Regions from separate parts of the Brevundimonas nasdae genome, predicted to be linked through region 1. Evidence: riboswitches for the same ligand, from Rfam matches in the RefSeq annotation. Region 1 holds a riboswitch; each other region holds the start of a gene.

Region 1 (6,676 bases):
TTGTTTGTCCGTCATTGCGGTGCTCCTTGACTGCACCACCCCAACGCTTCGCCGTTCGGCGTCGTTCCAGCTTCACAGGAGGTCTTGATGGCCCAGTCTTCGCCCCTCGACGCCTATATCGCCGGTCTGCCCAAGGCCGAACTGCACCTGCACATCGAAGGCAGCCTGGAGCCCGAACTGATGTTCGAACTGGCCCAGCGCAACAATGTCGCCATCCCCTATGACAGCGTCGAAGCGGTGCGGGCGGCCTATGACTTCTCGAACCTGCAGGACTTTCTGGACATCTATTATGCGGGGGCGGCGGTGCTGCTGACGCGCCAGGATTTCGAAGATCTGGCCTTCGCCTATTTCCAGCGGGCGGCGGCGGACAATGTGCGCCATGCCGAAATCTTCTTCGATCCGCAGACGCACACGGATCGCGGCGTGCCGTTCGGCGTGGTGGTCGAGGGGCTGATCGCGGGCATGGACCGGGCCAAGGCGGAACTTGGCGTGTCCAGCGGCCTGATCCTGAGCTTCCTGCGTCACCTGACCGAGGACGAGGCCTTTGCGACGCTTGAGGCGGCCAAGCCCTATCTGCACCATTTCATCGGCGTGGGGCTGGATTCGTCGGAGGTCGGCCACCCGCCGTCCAAGTTCCAGCGCGTCTTCGCCGCCGCCCGCGACCTGGGCCTGAAGCTGTGCGCCCACGCGGGCGAGGAAGGCCCGCCCGCCTATGTGCATGAGGCGCTGGACCTGCTGCACATCGACCGGATGGATCACGGCAACCGCTCGATGGAGGACGAGAGCCTGATCGAGCGTCTGGCCGCCGAACAGATGACCCTGACGGTGTGCCCGCTGTCGAACCTGAAACTGTGCGTGGTCAAGGATCTGAAGGACCACCCCGTGCCAGAGATGCTGCGTCGGGGCCTGCACGTGACGCTGAACTCCGACGATCCGTCCTACTTCGGCGGCTATGTGAACGAGAACTACAGCCAGTTGGCGCAGGCGGTCGGCCTGACGCGGGAACAGGTGACGCAGCTGGCGAAGAACAGTTTTGAGGGCTCGTTCCTGAGCGACGCCGAGAAGGCCGCGCGGATCGCAGAGGTCGAGGCCTACGCGGCGGCGTGATCCCCTCCACTTTCGTCATTCCGGGCGGAGGGCCGCTTGGCCCGAAGCCCCGGAACCCAGCGGCGCCGAAGGCGAAATGCGTCCGCGGCACGGACCCCAAACACCTAAACAGCGACAGGTTCGCGCTGTCGCGCGCCGCTGGGTTCCGGGTCTTCGCTACGCTGCGCCCGGAATGACGAAGGTGGGAGCGTCAGCGGCTTCCGACCACCCAATGTTCCTGATATGTTCGCATCATGGATCAGGCGAGCCCACAGCAAGACGATGGCGCGAACCTGCGCTGGCTGTTCATTGACCTGAACGCCTTTTTCGCCAGCGTCGAGCAGCAGATGAACCCCGAGTGGCGGGGCAAGCCGCTGATCGTCCGCCCGGCCGAGAGCGAATACACCGGCGCCATCGCCGCCAGCTATGAGAGCCGCCCCTATGGCATCCGCACCGGCACGCGGGTGTCCGAGGCGCGCCAGATGTGCCCCGACCTGATCGTCGCCGAGGCGCGGCCCGACGTCTATGTCGAGGTCCACAAGAAGATCATGGCCGAGATCGACCGCCATGTGCCGGTGTGGAAGGTCGGGTCCATCGACGAATGCTCGTGCGAACTGATCGGGTCGGAGCGGCAGGAGGCGAACGCGGTCGCCCTGGCGCGGCGCATTCAGGCGGGGATCATCAAGAATGTCGGCGAATGTCTGCGGTCGTCCATCGGCCTGGCGCCGTCGCGGTTCCTGGCCAAGACCGCCTGCGGGATGAAGAAGCCGGACGGGCTGACGATCCTGCGGGCCAATGAACTGCCCGGCTCCATCCTGCACCTGCCGCTGTCGACCTATCCGGGCATAGGATCGCGGATGCGCGAGCGGCTGGCGGCGGCGGGCGTGACGGACACGGCGGGTCTGTGGGACATGGGCGCCAAACAGGCCCGCGCCGTCTGGAACAGCATCGAGGGCGAACGCATCTGGCGCGGCCTGCACGGTCTGGACAGCGAACCGACGCCGGAAAAGCCCCCCGCCTCCATCAGTCACAGCCATGTTCTGGCGGCGCAGATGCGCACACCGGAAAAGGCGCGCGCGGTCGCCCGGCGGCTGATGGTCAAATGCGGGGCGCGGCTGCGGCGGATGGGGCTGACGGGGGCGGTGGTCAGCCTGCATCTGGACATGGGGCCAAAGGGCGCCAGACGCGGCTGGGACACGGCGGGCCTGACCTGCGCCGTCGCCCCGACCCAGGACACCTTCGCCCTGCTGGCCGCGCTGGACAGTCTGTGGCGCAGGGTCGAGCCCGAGTTTGAGGCCGGGCGACTGAGCTATGTCGGGGTCGGGGTCCACAAGCTGAAACCCAGCGGCGCCTTCGAGACAGACCTGTTTGATTCCGGCCCTGACCAGGGGGGCACGGCGCGGTCGCTAAAACTGTCCCAAGCCTTGGACGCGCTGAACCGCCGCTATGGCAAGGACACGGTCAGCATCGGCCCGAACGCGGGTCTGCCGGACTATATCGGCGCGAAGATCGCCTTTACGCGGATTCCCGATGCGGAGGATTTCTGGGAGTGAGGGCTAGGCGAGCAGCGTCGCCGCTTCGATCTCCGTCACGCCCCGCGCCCGGAAGCTGTCGTGCGCCGCCGCTTCAGTATCGGGCGCAATGGCGCGGCTGGCGTCGGTGATGACGATGGCCTCGAACCCTTCGCGCACGGCGTCCTCGGCGGTGAAACGAACGCAGTAGTCAAAGGCCAGACCCGCCAGAAAGACCCTTTGCACACCCAGATCACGCAGCAGGCCCGCAAGGCCCGTCCGGGTCTGGCGGTCGTTCTCGAAGAAGCCGGAGTAGCTGTCGACCGCCGGATTATAGCCCTTGCGGACCACGGCCAGGGCGCGGTCGATGGTCGGCTTCACATCGGGGTGGAAGTCGGCCCCGGCTGAACCCTGCAGGCAATGATCCGGCCACAGCATCTGGCGGCCATAGGCGACCTCAATCTCGGTGAAGGGCGTCGCGCCGGGGTGGTTGGAGGCGAAGGATATCTGATCCGACGTATGCCAGTCCTGCGTCGCGATCACCTTGTCGAACCGTTCCGCCAACTGGTTGATCAGCGGCATGATCCACGCCCCGCCCGCGACCGCCAGCGCGCCGCCCTCGCAGAAGTCGTTCTGCGGGTCGATGACCAGAAGGGCGTCGGCGGGACCGATGATCATGGCTCAGGCTCCGGTTCAGGCGCTCGCGAAGGCGTCGATTTCGTTGGCCGAGCCCAGGGCGACGGGAATGCGCTGGTGCAACTGGGTCGGCTGAACGTCGAGGATGGGCTGGACGCCGTCGGTGGTCGCCTTGCCGCCCGCCTGTTCGACAAGCAGGGCCATCGGATTGCCTTCGTACATCAGGCGCAGCTTGCCCGGCTTGTTCGGCTCGCGCTTGTCCCACGGATAGAGGAAGACGCCGCCGCGCATCAGGATGCGGTGGACATCGGCGACCATGGCCGCGACCCAGCGCATGTTGAAGTTCTTGCCGCGCGGCCCCTCCGCCCCCTGCAGCACGCCGTCCAGATAGCGCTGGACCGGCTCGGCCCAGTGACGCTGGTTGGAGACGTTGATCGCGAACTCCTTGGTATCCGGCGAAATCGTGATGTCGTCGTGGGTCAGCAACCACTGGCCGTCGTTGGACAGGGTGAAACCCTTCACGCCGTCGCCCGTCGTCAGCACCAGCATGGTCTGGGGGCCATAGACGGCATAGACGGCGGCGACCTGATGGCGGCCTGTCTGCAGGAAATCGGCCTCGACCGGCGTCGGGGTCGCCGACTTCAGCACCGAGACGATGGTGCCGACCGGCGCATTGATGTCGATGTTGGACGAACCGTCCAGCGGGTCGAACAGGGCCAGATATTCACCGGCCGGATTGGAGGCGGGCTCGACCTGATCCTTTTCCTCGGATGCGACGCCGGCGATGGCGGGACAGGCCAGAAGCGCCTGGGTCAGCATGTCGTCGGTGATGACGTCCAGCTTCTTCTGCTCCTCGTCCTGGACGTTGATCTGGCCCGATGCGCCCAGTGCGCCGACCAGGGCGCCGCCCGCCACCACGTCGCTGATCTGGGCGCAGGTTGCGGCGATCACGGTCAGGACAGATTTCAGTCCCTGCGGCGCCTCCAGCGCGGCGATGTGGTCGTCGAGACGAAGGCGGTCGGCGGACATGGAGGCTTTCCCGTAGGTTGTTGGGCGTCGCGCACTCATGGCCGCACAGGACGCGCGGGGCAAGCTCTGTCAGACCTCTGATGCACTGGCGACGCTTGACTTGAGGCCTGACTCGATGGCTTAGGTCGGTCGCTCTCGCGGGAGAGTTCGGGGCTGGGAAATCAGGCTCGACGCCGAAGGCGCAACCGCCCCGGAAACGCTCAGGCAAACGGACCGCGATAGCATACGGACGCTGGAAAGCCGCTCTTTTACGGGCGCGCCGACGGAGCAAGGCGGAAACGCCGGAATCTCTCAGGCTTCAGGACAGCGGGGGCGCGAGGACGGCGGCGAAGCTCCGCCACAACACGCGACCGCGAAAGTCTGAACCATGACCGACCAAGCTCTCAAGACCACGCCGCTGAACGCCGCGCACCGGCGCTTAGGCGCCCGCATGGTGGGTTTCAGCGGCTATGACATGCCGGTCCAGTATGAAGGCGTTCTGGCCGAACACCGCTGGACCCGCGAACATGTCGGCCTGTTCGACGTATCGCACATGGGCCAGTGCAAGATCACCGGCGCGGACGCCACGGCGCAGTTCCAGCGCTTCGTCCCCGGCGACTATGAGATCCTGAAGGCGGGCAAGCAGAAATACACCCTGCTGCTGAACAAGGACGGCGGCATCATCGACGACCTGATGGCGGGCCGCCCCGACCATGACGGCCTGTTCGTCGTCGTCAACGCCGGCAACAAGGACGAGGATTTCGCCTTCTGGAACGCCAATCTGGAAGGCGACGCCAAGCTGACGGTTCTGGACCGCGCCCTGATCGCCATCCAGGGCCCGGAGGCCGCCGAGCTGATGTCGGCCCATGAGCCGGTGCTGGCCGAGATGGGCTTCATGGAGACGGCCCGCCTGATGCTGTTCGGCGCCGACTGCTATGTCTCGCGCTCGGGCTACACCGGCGAAGACGGCTATGAGATTTCGGTCCCAGCGGATCAGGCCGAGCGCATCTGGAACACCCTGCTGGAAGACGCCCGCGTCAAGCCGATCGGCCTGGGCGCCCGCGACAGCCTGCGGCTCGAAGCTGGCCTGCCGCTGCACGGCCACGACATCGACGCCGCGACCACGCCGGTCGAAGGCGCGCTGACCTTCGCCCTGTCCAAGTCGCGCAAGGAACGCGCAGACTTCAACGGCGCCGACATCATCCTGAAGCAACTAGCCGAGGGTCCGTCGCGCGTCCGCGTCGGCCTGCACGTCAAGGAAGGCGCCCCAGCCCGCGAAGGCGCCGAGATCGCCGACGCCGACGGAAACATCATCGGCAAGGTCACCTCGGGCGGCCCCTCCCCCAGCCTGGGCAAGAACATCGCCATGGGCTTCGTGCCGCCCGCCTTTGCGGAACTGGGCACGGAACTGAAGGTTCTGGTTCGCGGCAAACCCGCCGCCGCCGAAGTCATCGCCATGCCGTTCGTGGCGCAACGCTATTACCGCAAGCCGAAGGCGTAACCCTCTCTGTCCGTCACCCTCGGGCTTGACCCGAGGGCCGGGCGATCAACCGCTCGTGCGAAGACATAGGCGCACGGACAGCACAACATCCGATCCTCGGGTCAAGCCCGAGGATGAAGGCTTTAGGAGAAGCAAGATGCATTTCACCAAGGATCACGAGTGGGTCAGCGTCGACGGCGATATCGCCACGGTCGGCATTTCCAAGCACGCGGCTGAGGCTCTGGGCGACGTGGTGTTCGTCGAGGTGCCGGAAGTCGGCAAGACCTTCGCCAAGGGCGACAGCTTCGCCGTGGTCGAAAGCGTCAAGGCGGCGTCGGACGTCTATGCCCCCGTCTCGGGCGAAGTGGTCGAGGCCAACGACGTGCTGTCGACCGCCCCGGAGACCGTCAACGCCGCCGCCGAAGCCGATGGCTGGTTCGCCAAGATCAAGATCTCGGACGCCTCGCAGCTGGACGGCCTGATGGATCAGGCCGCCTACGACGCCTTCCTGGCCACGCTGTAAGCCGTGTTCACGGTCTGCTTCACCCACGCGACCACGACGCCTTCGCAACCTGGCCTGAGCCAGTTGGTCGAGGCGGCGCTGGCCGACTGCGGGGCGGAGCGGACCGGGCTGGAAGCGGAGATTCGGCTAAGCGACGGCGCGTTGCTGTATATGTTCGGAGAAGACGCCCCGGACGGGATGCTGGCGGAATACCCGGTTCTAACGCCAGCCATCGCTGCCGCGCTGCTGGCCGTTCTGCGGCGCACCAACAGCTTCATGCTGGATGGTCCTGGCGGGAGATTGTTGGTGCGCCCTGCGGGCAATGTGGGCGAGCCCCGCACACCCCTGATGTACGAAGTCGAGCTCCGGGAGGTCGAGGACGCCGATGCGCTCACCGATCTGTTGAAAGGCCTTCGAAACAACCGCAGCACCACGCCGAGCCGTCCGCAGTCC
Region 2 (6,676 bases), 450 kb from region 1:
AGCCTCGATGACGTCCGCGCCCGGATAGCCTCCTGCCCTGACGCCGCCCGGACGACGCGACTTCTGAATCGACCATTCCAGCGCCGCCTCGACCGGCGTGGTGTCCGTCGTCAGGTCGGAGCCATAGAGGCACAAGCCGGCCTCAAGCCGCAGACTGTCACGCGCGGCCAGGCCGATCGGTTTCACGCCCTCGATGGCGAGCAAGGCCTGGGCCACATGAACAGCGGCCTCGCCGGGCATTCCGATCTCGAACCCATCTTCTCCGGTGTATCCAGAACGAGAAACCGTACAGCGCACGCCGGCCACATCCAGCTCACGGATTCCCATAAAGGCGAGATCCGCGAAGCCGTCGCCCAGTTGCGACAGTGCGGCCTCCGCCAGCGGCCCCTGCAACGCCAGAAGCGCCCGATCCGGGTGCTCGACGATTTCGACCTCCTCGCTCAGAGACCGCCGCAAATGCTCAATGTCATCCGCCTTGCAGGCAGCGTTGACGACCAGATAGAGGCGGTCGCCCAGGTTGGCGATCATCAGGTCATCCAGAATGCCGCCCGCTGCGTTGGTGAAGACGCCGTACCTCTGGCGACTGGGTGACAAGCTTACGATATCAGCCGGGACAAGCCGCTCCAGCGCTTGGGCGACATCGGTGAGATCGCCACTACGCGGACGAAGCTCCACCTGCCCCATGTGTGAGACGTCGAACAGACCGGCGGCTTCGCGTGTGTGCAGGTGTTCCTTCAACACCCCCGCCGCATACTGGACCGGCAAGTCATAGCCCGCGAACTGGACCATCTTGCCGCCATTGGCCAGATGCAGGTCATAGAGCGGCGTGCGCCGCCCGGGCTCCCCCCTTTCGCCGTCCATCACAGAAGCTCCGGGATGACGCCATCGGATCCAGCCTGCAACCCATAGACCGGGAAGGCCGCCGTCAGCGCCAGAACCGCTTGCCGCGCCTTGGCCTCTGCCTGCGAGTTGTCCTCCCGATTGTCGACCAGCGCGTCCAGTACGTCGGCGATCAGATGACCGACCTGGGTGAACTCAGCCTCCTTGAATCCTCGCGTGGTTCCCGCAGGGGACCCCAAACGGATGCCGCTGGTCTGCGCAGGCGGACGCGGGTCGAACGGAATGCCGTTCTTGTTGCAGGTGAGGTGGGCGTGCTCGAGGCTGACTTCCGCCTCACGTCCGCTGATGTCGCGTGAGCGCAGATCAACCAGCACCAGATGGGTGTCTGTGCCGCCGGTGACCAAATCAAAGCCCCGCTCGATCAGAGCTGCACCCAGAGCCCGTGCGTTCAACACCACCTGTTGCGCGTAGTCCTTGAAGGAGGGGTCCAGCGCCTCGCCGAACGCGACAGCCTTGCCTGCGATCACATGCATCAGAGGCCCGCCCTGCAGTCCGGGGAACACCGCCGAGTTGATCTTCTTGGCCAGCACCTCGTCATTCGTCAGGATCAGACCGCCGCGCGGCCCACGCAGCGTCTTGTGAGTCGTGCTGGTCACGATGTGGGCATGCGGCACCGGGCTGGGATGCAGGCCGCCCGCCACCAGACCCGCGATGTGAGCCATATCCACCAGCAGATAGGCCTCCACGCTGTCGGCGATCTGGCGGAACCGCGCGAAATCGATCTGACGCGGGATCGCCGACCCCCCTGCGATGATCAGCTTGGGGCGGTGCTGTTCGGCGAGGGACTGGACCTGATCATAGTCGATCAGACCATCACTCTCACGTACGCCGTACTGGACCGGCGTGAACCATTTCCCGGATAGAGTCGGCTTGGCGCCGTGCGTCAGATGCCCCCCCGCGTCGAGAGACATGCCCAGGATGACATCGCCAGGCTTGAGCAGCGCCATCAGCACCGCCCCGTTCGCCTGCGCGCCGGAATGCGACTGCACATTGGCGTAGGCGCTGCCGAACAGTTCGCAAGCCCGCTCAATGGCGACACGCTCGACGATGTCGACATATTCGCACCCGCCATAGTAGCGTTTTCCGGGATACCCCTCTGCGTATTTGTTCGTGAGAACACTGCCCTGAGCGGCGATCACCGCAGGCGACGTGATGTTCTCGCTTGCGATCAGCTCGATCTGGCTGTTCTGGCGAACGGCCTCCTGATTGATCGCGTCATAGATGACCGAATCCGCCTTCAGGTTGCGCGCGAAAAAGTCTGACATTCTGGTGCTCCTCCTCAGCATTCGACGACGTTGACTGCGAGACCGCCAAGGCTGGTCTCCTTGTATTTTGACCGCATATCCTCGCCCGTCTGGCGCATGGTCTCGATCACGGCGTCCAGAGAAACGACGTGCTTTCCATCGCCCTGCAGGGCGAGATAGGCGGCGTTGATCGCCTTCACGGCGCCCATGGTGTTGCGTTCGATGCAGGGGATCTGAACCAAGCCCCCAATGGGATCACAGGTCAGGCCCAGATTGTGCTCCATGCCGATCTCGGCGGCGTTTTCGACCTGCTCGTTCGTGCCGCCCAGTGCGGCCACCAGACCCGCTGCGGCCATCGAACAGGCGACGCCGACTTCGCCCTGACACCCCATTTCGGCGGCGGAGATCGAGGCTCTGGTCTTGTAGAGAAAGCCGATTGCGGCGGCCGTGACCAGGAAGGTCCGGCTGCCCTCAAGCGTCGATCCCGGAACGAAGGCTTCGTAGTATTTCATCACCGCAGGCAGAACGCCCGCTGCACCATTGGTCGGCGCCGTGACCACACGCCCCCCGGCGGCGTTCTCTTCGTTCACGCTCAGCGCATAAAGACTGACCCACTCGAAGACATGTGACGGGTCCGTGCGCGGCCCACGCGCCGTCAGGGCGTCATGCAGGCTCTTGGCCCGCCTGCGGACGTTCAGTCCGCCGGGAAGGATGCCTTCCTGGCGATAGCCGCGCTCGATGCAGGCCAGCATGGCCAGCCGGACGGCGTCAATGAAGGCGGCGGTTTCCTCGCGCGAACGCCAGGCTTCTTCATTGCCCCAGACGATGTCAGCGATTGAAAGCCCTGTCTCGGCGCCGATTGACAGCAGATCCGCGCCAGAGGTGAACGGACGGGCGACCTGAACATTCTGACGCGGCGGCGCATGGCCGCCCTCTTCCCTCACCGCCCCCCCGCCAATGGAATAATAGGTTCGTTCGATCCGGCGGCCGTCAGCATAGTCCGCCGACAGACGCATGGCGTTGGGATGGCCGGGCAGGAACTCTCCGAAATGGAAGACAAGCTGCTGATCCTCGTCGAACGGAACAGCGACCTGTCCGCCCAGTTGCAGCGCTTTCGTCCGACGGATTTCTTCAATCAACGTCGGCACAGCGTCGGGATCAACCCCTTCCGGCCTCAAGCCACACAGCCCCAGCAGGACCGCGACATCGGTAGCATGTCCGCGCCCCGTCAGGGCCAGCGATCCGTAGAGCTCACAGCGAACGGCCGTCGGCCGCCCCTCCAGCAGCGCCGCTTCACCAAATGCGGCCGCAGCACGCATCGGCCCCACCGTGTGCGAACTGGAAGGCCCTACGCCGATGGTGAACAGGTCGAGCACGCTGAGCGCGGGCGCACCTGTGTCGTGATGAGAAGCAAGTGTCATAGGCGCATTTCCCCGGCCGGTTCCCCGGTCCAACTGCGCCCCTTCTGTCGGTTTGCCTGAGATCGTTATCCCGTCGGCGGACGCTCTGGGCGCCTCTTTCCAGAATTATGTCACGACCTGGTCCCTGGTGCCTGAGAGTTTCCGGGGCGGTTGCTCCTTCGGCGCCGGTTGAACCGGTCTCTCCCAAGTCGTGTTCTTTGTGATCACAAATCATGCCGCAAGCAGGGCTGTCAACACGAAAACGACAAGAGCCATAGCGACCGCTTCAGATCAGCCCGCTGCAGCACCCTGCGCCAATTGCGTCATCAGCTTGGCGCCGGAGTTTGTCAGGTCGTCGGCTATCGCCTGACGCGCAGCGACGCCGTCCCTGGCCCGCAGCGCCTCCACAGCTCTCCAGTGCGCGCCCATGCTGGCGACCATGCTTTCACGGTCCGGCATCATCAGCGGGACATAGGGGCCGATCCGCAGCCACAGATTTTCGATCAGGGCGACCAGTCGTTCCATGCGGCTTGCCCGGCAGATCGCCAGATGGAAATCCCAGTTGGTGCGGACATAGTCATCCAGAATTCCCGCCTCAGCCGCCGCCTGCATGGCGCGGCACAGGGCGTCGATCTCATCGACCTCGTCCGGCGTCACGTTGGCCGCGGCGCGCTCGGCCGCCAGCCCGTCCAGCTGCACCCGGATGTCGCGCAGTTCCTGGTATTCGTCGCGCGTCAGTGCGGGGATCTCCAGCGTGCGCTTGCTGCCCCTCGCGACCAGCGCGCCTTCCGCCTCCAACCGTTGCAGAGCCGCGCGCACAGGCATCGGGCTGGTGCCCAGCGCCTCGGCGGCGGCGCGTATGGTGATCACTGTGCCCGGCTTGAACACCCCGGCCATCAACGCCTTGCGCAGTTGCTGATAGGCCTGCGCCTGCAACGTCATCCGATCAAGCGGATCGAAGGAAGGAAGGCTTGAACTTATCGACATGACCGCTGCTCACCTCTCCGGACGAGACGGCGCTCTGCCCATCCATCATCCTGCAACGCCCTGACGGACTCATGCGCGACGATCGATATCACACTACAGTCAGATCAGTTGAGAAGGAAACTCTGTCGGAAAATTCCACCGGATCGAGACCGAAGCCCCGATCCGGAAGAAACCCACCCGGATTACGACGTCAGAAACGATAGGTAAGGGCGCCGACGATCGACGTCCCCAGGTTGTCATAGAAGGAAGCGTTGTAGATGCCCTGGTGGATGTTGAAGGCGCGGTTCGGCGGCTTCACGTCAAAGATGTTCTGCACAGTGATGCGGGCGTCGGTTTTCGCGTTGATCTGATAGGCGACAGACAGATCATTGAAGACCTTGGTTCCTGTATTGGGCCGATCGAACTGATCAGCAGGCGGCGGGTTGGAGACGCTGATCCCGCTCAAGATCGAGGTGCTGCCATGGTATCGCGCGCGCCAACTGACCGACAGATCATCCAGGCGATAGACGGCCGAGGCGATGGCGTTCCACTTCGGCGACCCCAAAGTGCCCTCAAGCCGTATTTCGGTCAGGGGATCCGCCGCATCCGTCAGCTGACGCAGACGGTCCAGATAGGTTCCCGCCAGGTTCAGCGTCAGCTCCCCCGGCAGTGTCGAGGCGTATCGGGACAGATCGAATTTGTAGTTCAGGTTGAAGTCCACTCCACGGCTGGTGAACTTGCCTATGTTCAGGGATGTCGCCTGGACATTGGTGATGCCGTGGGTGGTCGAACTGCGTGTGACCGCCGCGCAGTTGGCGTTAGCGTCGGGCGAGATGTTCAGGTCAACACAGTTGTCCACCAGCGACTGCACCGGAATGGCCCCGATGGCGTCAGTGATTTCGATGTCGAAATAGTCCACGGTCACCGTCAGGCCGGGCAGACGCGATGTCGCCAGCGTCGCACCGATGGTCCAGGTCTTGGCAGTCTCCGGCTCAAGATGAATGTTGCCGCCGATCTGGCCGTGAACGGTCGAACCATTGGTGGGCGCCGAGAAGTTTGCCGGGATGCCCAAGGCTGTGCAGTTGGCCTCGCGCGTCGCCGACTGATTCCGCAAAGTGACGTCGCAGGGATCGCTGACGAAGAAGAAGCTTTCCTGCAGTGGCGAGAACAGTTCGGAGACGTTCGGCGCCCGCACCGACTGCGACCGCATCACCCGGAACCGCAATCCCTCGACCGGAGAATAGACGCCGCCAAGATTCCACGAATACTGGGTTCCGTTGACATTGTAGTCCGACACCCGACCCGCCGCCTGGATCTGCAGGTCGTTGATCAGGACATGGTCCCTGATCAGGGGCGCCCTCAGTTCGGCGAAGGCCTCCTTCACGCGGATGGAGCCGCTGACCGGGCTTTCCTGCGGATAGAAGGTCAGCCCCTGCTGCTGCAGCGCGGAAGGATGCGTCTCCGCGCTCGCCTCGCGCCATTCAAATCCGATCGCCGAAGCGACCGGCCCTGCGGGCAGTTGCAGCAGGTCGCCGCTCAGGCTGCCGCCGACCGTCTTCAGCCGGGTGCTGGCGGAATAGGGCTCGTCTATGCGGCTGTAAGCGATGGCGGCGTCCGTGCCCGTCGTCTGCCCGAACGGGTTATAGGGCACACACCCCTGCGCCCGCGCCTCTGCGCTGCGACAGGCCGGGGCGCCGTTCAGCAGGATGACGTCATTCTGTTGCAGCCAGCGGGTCTGGTTGCGGCCATTCACCAGCAGCGTGTTCTGGCTGTTCTCGCCATAGGCGGCGAACAGGTTGTACTTCCAACTGCCGGACAGCTTCCCGTCGATGCCTCCGGTGAACTGCTGTTGCGTCCGGTCCGCCACACTGCCGCGACGCCCGAACTGGTCATAGACGCGGTAAACCTCCGTGCCGGTCTGGCCATTGGCGGTCAGCACAGCCCGCAGATCGGTCGGCATGAAGGGATTATCCAGCGTCAACCACGGCGAGGCATAGACGAAATCATCCGCGACCGGCTGCCAGAAGGACTGGGTCTTGGTCTTGATGTAGTTGCCTTCAAAGAAGAAATGGATCTTCGGCGTGATCTGGTAGTTGAAATTGCTGGTCAGGCCATAGCGCTCCAGCGGCATGCTCAGATTGTCGTACTGCTCAAAGCTTCCGCCAT
Region 3 (6,676 bases), 270 kb from region 1:
CACGCCCAGCTCGTTCAGCAGATAGTTCTGCGGCCCCAGGAAGTCCGGGCGGGTCTGGCCTTCCGGCCCGCCGTGGATGTCGATGATCAGCGGACGCTTGCCGGGGAATTTCGCCGCGTCGGGACGATAGAGGAAGCCCGAGATCACTTCGCCGTCGAAGCTGGGGATCTGCACCAGCTCCGGCTCGACATTGACGGCCGGGTCCAGACCGCCCGTCTCGCTGTGGGTCCACTGGGTCACGGCCAGGGTGCGGGGATCGACCGAGAAGGCGTCGCCCGGCGTACGGGCCGACGACATCGACAGGCCGATGGCGCCCCAGGGTGCGATCTCGATCGCATGGCCGATGCTGTAGGGGATCACGCCTGACGGCAGACCACTGACGGTGCGCACCGCCCCCGAAGACGTGTCCAGGATCTTCAGGCGCGATACGCCCGCCTCATTGACCGCATAGGCGATGAACGAGCCGTCAGGCGCGATGGCGTAGTCGCTGACATCCCAGCGCGGCTCAGTGCTGACCGGGGTGAAGCGACGATTGGAGATGCGGCCCAGCCGCAGGAAGTCAGAGTCCGCATTGGAGGTCGCCCAGATGGCGCCGTCCGGCCCGTATTGCGGATCGACGTAAGAGAATTCAGCACGCGGATTCGTCAGCTGCGTCATCCGCCCGCTGGCCAGGTCCAGTTCATAGACCTGCGCGTGGTTGATCGACATCCGGTTCAGGACCAGGGCCTTGGCCCCGTCAGCCGAGAAGTCGGTGATGTTCCAGCCGCCGCCCGAGACCTGGGCCACCAGTCGGTCGCTGGAGGGATCGCGCGGATCAACGACATACAGGTCCATGTCCGCGCCGTTGCGACGCGACGAGGCATAGCCGACCCGCTTGCCGTCGCGGCTCCAGGCGCCGAACCAGTTGCGGCTCTTGCCGTCGGTCACCAGCGTCAGGCGGCCCGAGACCAGGGTGTAGAGTTGATAGAATTCGTCGCCGCCATTGTCCTTCTGGACCACCAGCACGTCGCCGGAGGGGGACAGGGCGCCCGCCATCACCGGCTCGTTCTCAAAGCTGATCTGACGACGGGCGCCGTCAGGGCCTGCCACCGAATGGATCTGATCGGTGGCGCCGAAGCGCGTCTTGATCAGCATCGAACGGTCCGAGGCGTTCCATCCCAGGAAGGCGGCGCGGCGCGACTGCAGATAGGGACGGGTCTCGTTGGCCAGCGCATCGGGCACGGACGGCAGGCCGTCGGCGACGATGGCGGCGGGCTTGGGGACCTCGGCCAGAGCCACAGGGGCCAGGGCGAGCGGCGCCGCCGACATGGCCAGAGCCAGGGCGAGCGAAAGGCGGGAGATCATGAGCGGCCTCTTCAGGCGGGAAGAAAAGGAGCCGCCGACCCCCGGGGTGGAGACCCGGGAGCCGACGACATGAGGTTCGGAACCAGAACTAGAAGCGGTACCGAGCCCCAACCGTGACGTACCGGCCGATTACATCGTAATACGGCGAGAACGACGCCCCCACGGGGGGTTCTTTGTCGAACAGGTTCGTGGCCTTGGCGTACAGTTCGACGCCGTCTGCGCCATACTTCGCCAGGTCAGCCGTCACCCCCAGATCGACGTAGGTGAAGGCGTCGATATGGTTGTTCGAGATAGGGATGGTGGAGTTGTAATTGCCGGCCGAGATGTAGCGGGCGCGCAGATCGACGCCGAACACTTCGCCCTTCCAGCCCAGGCTGGCGTTCAGGCGCAGCTTGGGCACGCCCAGACCGAACGAATAGCCCTGCGACTTCACATATTCGATCTCGGTGATGCCGTCGTCGGTGGTCAGGCTGTTCACCCAGGTGCCGACCAGACGCATCTTCAGACGACCCGTGGCGCCAGGCACCCACAGATCAGCCGCCGACGAATAGGACACCTCGGCGTCCACGCCGTCCGTCTGATACTTGGCCAGGTTCACGAAGGTGGACATGGTGCGGACCAGGTTGCCGCCCGCGTCACGCTCGATCTTGGCGCACAGGGCCGTATTGCCCGAGTTGCAGCGGTTCACCAGATCCTGCGGCGCGATCGTCGTGATCACGTCGTCGATCTTGATGCTGTAATAGTCCAGCGACAGGTTCAGGCCCGGGATCGAAGGCGGCGCATAGGTGACGCCCAGGGTCAGGGTGTCCGCCGTTTCCGGCAGCAGGTTCGGGTTGCCGCCGCCATTGTTCAACACATAGACGTTGGCGCCGTTCTTGGCCGGATCGTTGATCCAGTTGTAGCCGATGGTCGTCGTCGTGAAGAGTTCCGACAGGTTGGCCGAACGGATGTCACGCGACTGGGTGATCCGGCCGCGGAAGCCGGGGAAGAACTCGTTCGTGGCGCCGACCTTCCACGACCAGATCGAGCCAGTTGTGTCGTAGTCGGAGATACGGGCAGCCGCGTTGAACTGAAGATTATTCAGGATCGGCAGATCGCGAACGATCGGCACCAGGACTTCGGCAAAGGCCTCCTTGACGGTGAAATCACCCGCCATGGCCGAGAAGCTGAAGGTCTTGAACGCCTTGGCGGCGTCCAGTTCGCTGACGGTCTGCTTCAGCGATTCCTTGCGGGCTTCGAAGCCGAAGGCCACCGAGACATCACCCGCCGGCAGGGTGACGGGCTCGCCGCGCAGGCTGAAACCGACCGAATCCAGCTTGGTCGTGGCGCGCTGCTGCGGCGTGCCGGTGACATAGTCGATGGCTTCCTGCGACGGCGAACCCAGGCCGAACAGATTGATCGGCACGCAGCCCGAGTTGGCGTTGGTCAGGGTGACGCGGCAGACCGGCTTGCCCGACACCGGGTCGATGACGCTGTCCACGGCGTTGGCGAACTGGGTCTTCAGCAGGAAGCCTGGAGTGTCGATGTTGTTCTCGAACTCGCCGTGGCTGTAGTAGGCGCCCCAGCGCCAGTTACGGCCGAACTCGCCGTCCACCGCCAGGGTGGCCTGGGTCGTCAGACGCTCGAAGTCGATGGTCGAATACGACAGGTCCGAGTTGAAGCGGCCGAACTTGAAGCTGGTCTCGCCTGCAGCCGCCATGGCGCTGCGGATGGCGGGCGACAGGAAGGCGTTGTCGATGCCGATGGTCAGGTCGCCACGGTCGTGGTCGCCGAACCAGATGTAGTTGTTCCACATCCGCGAGTGGCGGATGTCGGCGGTGACGCGCAGGGTGTCGCTGACCTCATAAGTCGCGCTGGCCATGGCGGTGTAGCGCTGCTGCGGCGTGACCAGCGGGCTCAGGTCATCGTTGGACGGGCCTTCGCCGCCGACGGTGTTGGAGCCGCTCTTCGTACCGAAGTTGAACGGACGCAGCGTGCCGTCCGGGTTGAAGACCTTGCCGTTGTTGACGCCCGACAGGATCAGGCCGCCGTAGGCCGCATCGGCCATGCCGACGTTCGGCGTCAGCGCGCCGTTGACGGTCGCCCAGCGGCCGATGTTCGGGCGCGAGTTCTTCGGGATCACGCCGTCGTTGTTCAGATATTCGCCGCCGATGACGAAGTGGCCGCGCCCATCGGCGAAACCACGCCCCCAAGCGCCCTCGTAACGCACCTGCTCGGCGTCGTCATAGGACGAGATGCCGTATTCGGCGCCCAGCTTGCCGCCGGTGAAGTTGCGGTCGATGCCGACGTTGACCACGCCTGCCACAGCGCCCGAGCCCCAGGCCGCCGAGGCGCCGCCGGTCACGACGTCGACGCTCTTCACCAGAACCGACGGGATGCTGTTCAGGTCGTTTTCGCTGGAGACGCGGCGACCGTCGATCAGCACCAGGGTGCGGCTGATGCCCAGGCCGCGCAGGTCCACGGGCGCATTGCCCGCGCCGGTGTTGGTGCCGGTCGTCTGGGGCGAGGTGGTGGCGCGGAACTGGGGCATGTCGTTCAGCGCGGCAGCGATGTTGGGACGGGCGCCGACCGACAGGTCTTCGGCCGTCAGGCGCACGGTCGGGGTCGGGGCTTCAAAGCCGGCGCGGTCGATGCGCGAGCCGGTGACGACGATGTCGCTGACGGATGCGGTCTGTTCCGGGGCGGGTTCTGCGGTCTGGGCCAGTGCGGCTCCGGCGCAGGACAACAGGGCGATGGCGCTGCTGCAGCTGATCAGGCGGGTGTTCAAGCGAGACAAGACGAGATTCCTCATGGACGGCGGCGACGTCCCCTCCCAGGGAAGTCCGATGCGGTTCGGCGCTCTGACGGCGCCATTTCACCCCCGCTGTCTTCGTGCCTGAGAGTTTCAGGCCATCGGCCCTTGCTCCTTCGGCGAAGGCCGCACCCCCCTCGGGTCGCCCTGCTCTCCAGCGTTCATCGTGCAGCTCGGTCCGTTTGCCTGAGCGTTTCCGGGGCGGTTGCGCCTTCGGCGTCGGGGAAGTGTCCGAACTCTCCCGAGCTGCGATCGCCAGTAAGATATCGCAGAGACCTGCTGTCAAACGTCGCGTTTTTGCGTTTTAAAGCCCACAAAACACCGATATATAGAATATTATTCCACTTTCGGTCGCAGCAGAGGCTTCAGCATAAGGCCCAAAACCGTCCAGCGCCCGGACGTGACGGCGTCGTGACAGAAATGCGGCCTTTGCATGATCAGAAGTTATCCACAGGAAACCCTCAGGGCGCGTGCGGATCCAGCGGCGCGCGCGGCGCCCCCTCCATGGCCGCACGCCAGCGGCCCAGCAGCTTCTCGCGACGCTCATGATCCAGATTGGCCAACAGGCCCGGCCCCACCCGAATGGGACGCGCGCCGGGCGGCGATGGACGCAGCGCCGGATCAACGTCATCCCGCGCCGGTCTCATGCCCGCCTTGGCGACCGCCGCCTGACCTTCGCGCGATAGCAGGAAATCCAGAAAAAGCCGCGCCGCATTCGGATGGGCCGCATTGCGCGGGATAAAGGCGACCCGCGAAATCAGCAGGTGGTAGTCCGTGGGCGTGACCAGGGCGATGTCGGGGTGGTCCCTGACCCAGATCCGCCCATAGGACTGGTTCATGTTGAATACGAACAGGGTCTGTCCCGTCGCCAGCCGCCACATCATCCGCTGCCCCGAGGTGTCGAGACGGGGCTTGCGGCGGCCCAGGGCCTCCATCATCCGCCAGGCGTCGGGATAGATCTGGGTGTCCGACGACAACTGCATCAGGGCCACGCCGCTCTGCTCGGCATCATAGACCGCCAGGCGACCGTCGAAGATTTCAGGCCGGGCTTCCAGCAGCCGGATCAGGTCCGCATGGCTGTTCGGCGTCAGCGCAGGCGGCAGCAGGCGACGGTTGTAGGCGAAGACCACCGGCTCGGCCGTGATGCCGAACCCCTGATCGCGCCAGACCATGCCGTCGGGCATGGCGCGCCGGTGGGGCGACCTGTAGGTCTGGGCATAGCCGTCGTTGATCAGCTTGATCTGCACGTCCATCGCGGAGCTCCAGACCAGGTCCGCGCCCGGCCGTCCGGCCAGCACATCCGACACCACATTGCTGGCCAGCATGGTGGAGTTCATGTCCTCCAGACGGATCTCCACCTTGGGATACCGCGCCCGAAAGGCGTCGATCACCGGCCCCAGCATGCTGGTGTTGGTGCGGATCAGCAGCGCGCCTTCCTGCTCGGCCCGCCAGCGGATGTGGGGCGCGGTGCCCGCCCCCTCCGGCTCGCGTCCGCAGGCGGTCAGGGCGAAGGCGGCGGCGAAGATCACGGCGAACAGACCCCACGCCTTCACCACTTCGGCTTTCTCGCTATTGTGGCGCCCATGTCCCCGCTCCCCGCATCTGTGACCCCATGAGAATACTCGTCGTCGAGGATGACAAGGCGCTTCAACATTCTCTGGACGCCAGCCTGCGCAGTGCGGGGTTTGAGCCACGCTGCACCGACCAGGGCGCCGAAGCCCTGAGGCTTGAGCAGACCGAGGATTTCGACGCCGCCATCCTCGACATCGGCCTGCCCGACATCGACGGGTTCGAGATTCTGGCCGCCCTGCGCCGTCGCGGCTCGACCACGCCGATCCTGATGCTGACGGCCCGCGACGCCCTGGGCGACCGGGTGGCGGGGCTGGACCTCGGGGCCGACGACTATCTGGTCAAGCCCTTCGCCCCCGTGGAACTGATCGCGCGCCTGCGCGCCATCGTGCGGCGCCGCCAGGGACAGGCGGCTGGCTCCGTCGTCATCGGCTCGCTGGTCTGCGACTGGCAGGCGGGCCGCGCACAGGTCGGCGACCGCGAACTGGCGTTGCGCCCGCGCGAATGGGCGGCGCTCAAGGTGCTGGCGTCACGCGTCGGACAGGTGGTGGACCGCGACATGCTGGCCGCAGAGGTCTTCACCCAGGACGAAGCGCCTTCGCTGAATGCGCTGGAGATCCACGTCGGCCGCCTGCGCCGCAAGCTGCAGCCTGACGGCCCCGCCATCACCAACATCCGCGGACGCGGCTATCGCCTCGACCCATGACGCGGGCGCCGAGCAAAACCTCGCACAGCCTGGTCAACCGCCTGCTGATCGCCCAGGTCGTGCCCCTGACGGTGTTCGCCATCGTGCTGCTGGGCGTGGGCGCCTGGACCGCGCACCGGGTGGTGGAGCGTACGTCCGACCGCCTGCTGGCCGGCGCCATGCAGACCATTCTGCAAAGCGTCTCTCTGGACGATCAGGGCGTGACCGTGGACGTGGCGCCCTGGTCCCTTGCCCTGCTGGACACGCCGGAACGCGACGCCGTCTTC

Evidence for each region. A riboswitch is a leader RNA that binds a small molecule or an ion and turns the genes downstream of it on or off. The one in region 1 is predicted to bind glycine.
Region 2: linked by a shared signal. The riboswitch ahead of KWG56_RS11855 (L-serine ammonia-lyase) and the one ahead of gcvT (glycine cleavage system aminomethyltransferase GcvT) in region 1 are both predicted to bind glycine.
Region 3: linked by a shared signal. The riboswitch ahead of KWG56_RS11015 (TonB-dependent receptor domain-containing protein) and the one ahead of gcvT (glycine cleavage system aminomethyltransferase GcvT) in region 1 are both predicted to bind glycine.

Annotation. Positions count from the first base shown of each region.
Region 1 covers NZ_CP080034.1:1,980,414-1,987,089, forward strand. Annotated here, with positions in the region: gene KWG56_RS09685 (hypothetical protein) at 1-15, opposite strand, end outside; gene KWG56_RS09690 (adenosine deaminase) at 88-1,107, shown strand; gene KWG56_RS09695 (Y-family DNA polymerase) at 1,341-2,639, shown strand; gene pncA (bifunctional nicotinamidase/pyrazinamidase) at 2,643-3,275, opposite strand; gene KWG56_RS09705 (class 1 fructose-bisphosphatase) at 3,291-4,262, opposite strand; glycine riboswitch at 4,391-4,488, shown strand; glycine riboswitch at 4,493-4,571, shown strand; gene gcvT (glycine cleavage system aminomethyltransferase GcvT) at 4,630-5,742, shown strand; gene gcvH (glycine cleavage system protein GcvH) at 5,879-6,244, shown strand; gene KWG56_RS09720 (hypothetical protein) at 6,248-6,676, shown strand, end outside.
Region 2 covers NZ_CP080034.1:2,427,332-2,434,007, forward strand. Annotated here, with positions in the region: gene gcvT (glycine cleavage system aminomethyltransferase GcvT) at 1-861, opposite strand, end outside; gene glyA (serine hydroxymethyltransferase) at 861-2,165, opposite strand; gene KWG56_RS11855 (L-serine ammonia-lyase) at 2,180-3,565, opposite strand; glycine riboswitch at 3,674-3,761, opposite strand; gene KWG56_RS11860 (GntR family transcriptional regulator) at 3,836-4,531, opposite strand; gene KWG56_RS11865 (TonB-dependent receptor plug domain-containing protein) at 4,722-6,676, opposite strand, start outside.
Region 3 covers NZ_CP080034.1:2,249,468-2,256,143, forward strand. Annotated here, with positions in the region: gene KWG56_RS11010 (S9 family peptidase) at 1-1,344, opposite strand, end outside; gene KWG56_RS11015 (TonB-dependent receptor domain-containing protein) at 1,433-4,120, opposite strand; glycine riboswitch at 4,300-4,389, opposite strand; gene KWG56_RS11020 (ABC transporter substrate-binding protein) at 4,597-5,688, opposite strand; gene KWG56_RS11025 (response regulator) at 5,748-6,410, shown strand; gene KWG56_RS11030 (sensor histidine kinase) at 6,407-6,676, shown strand, end outside.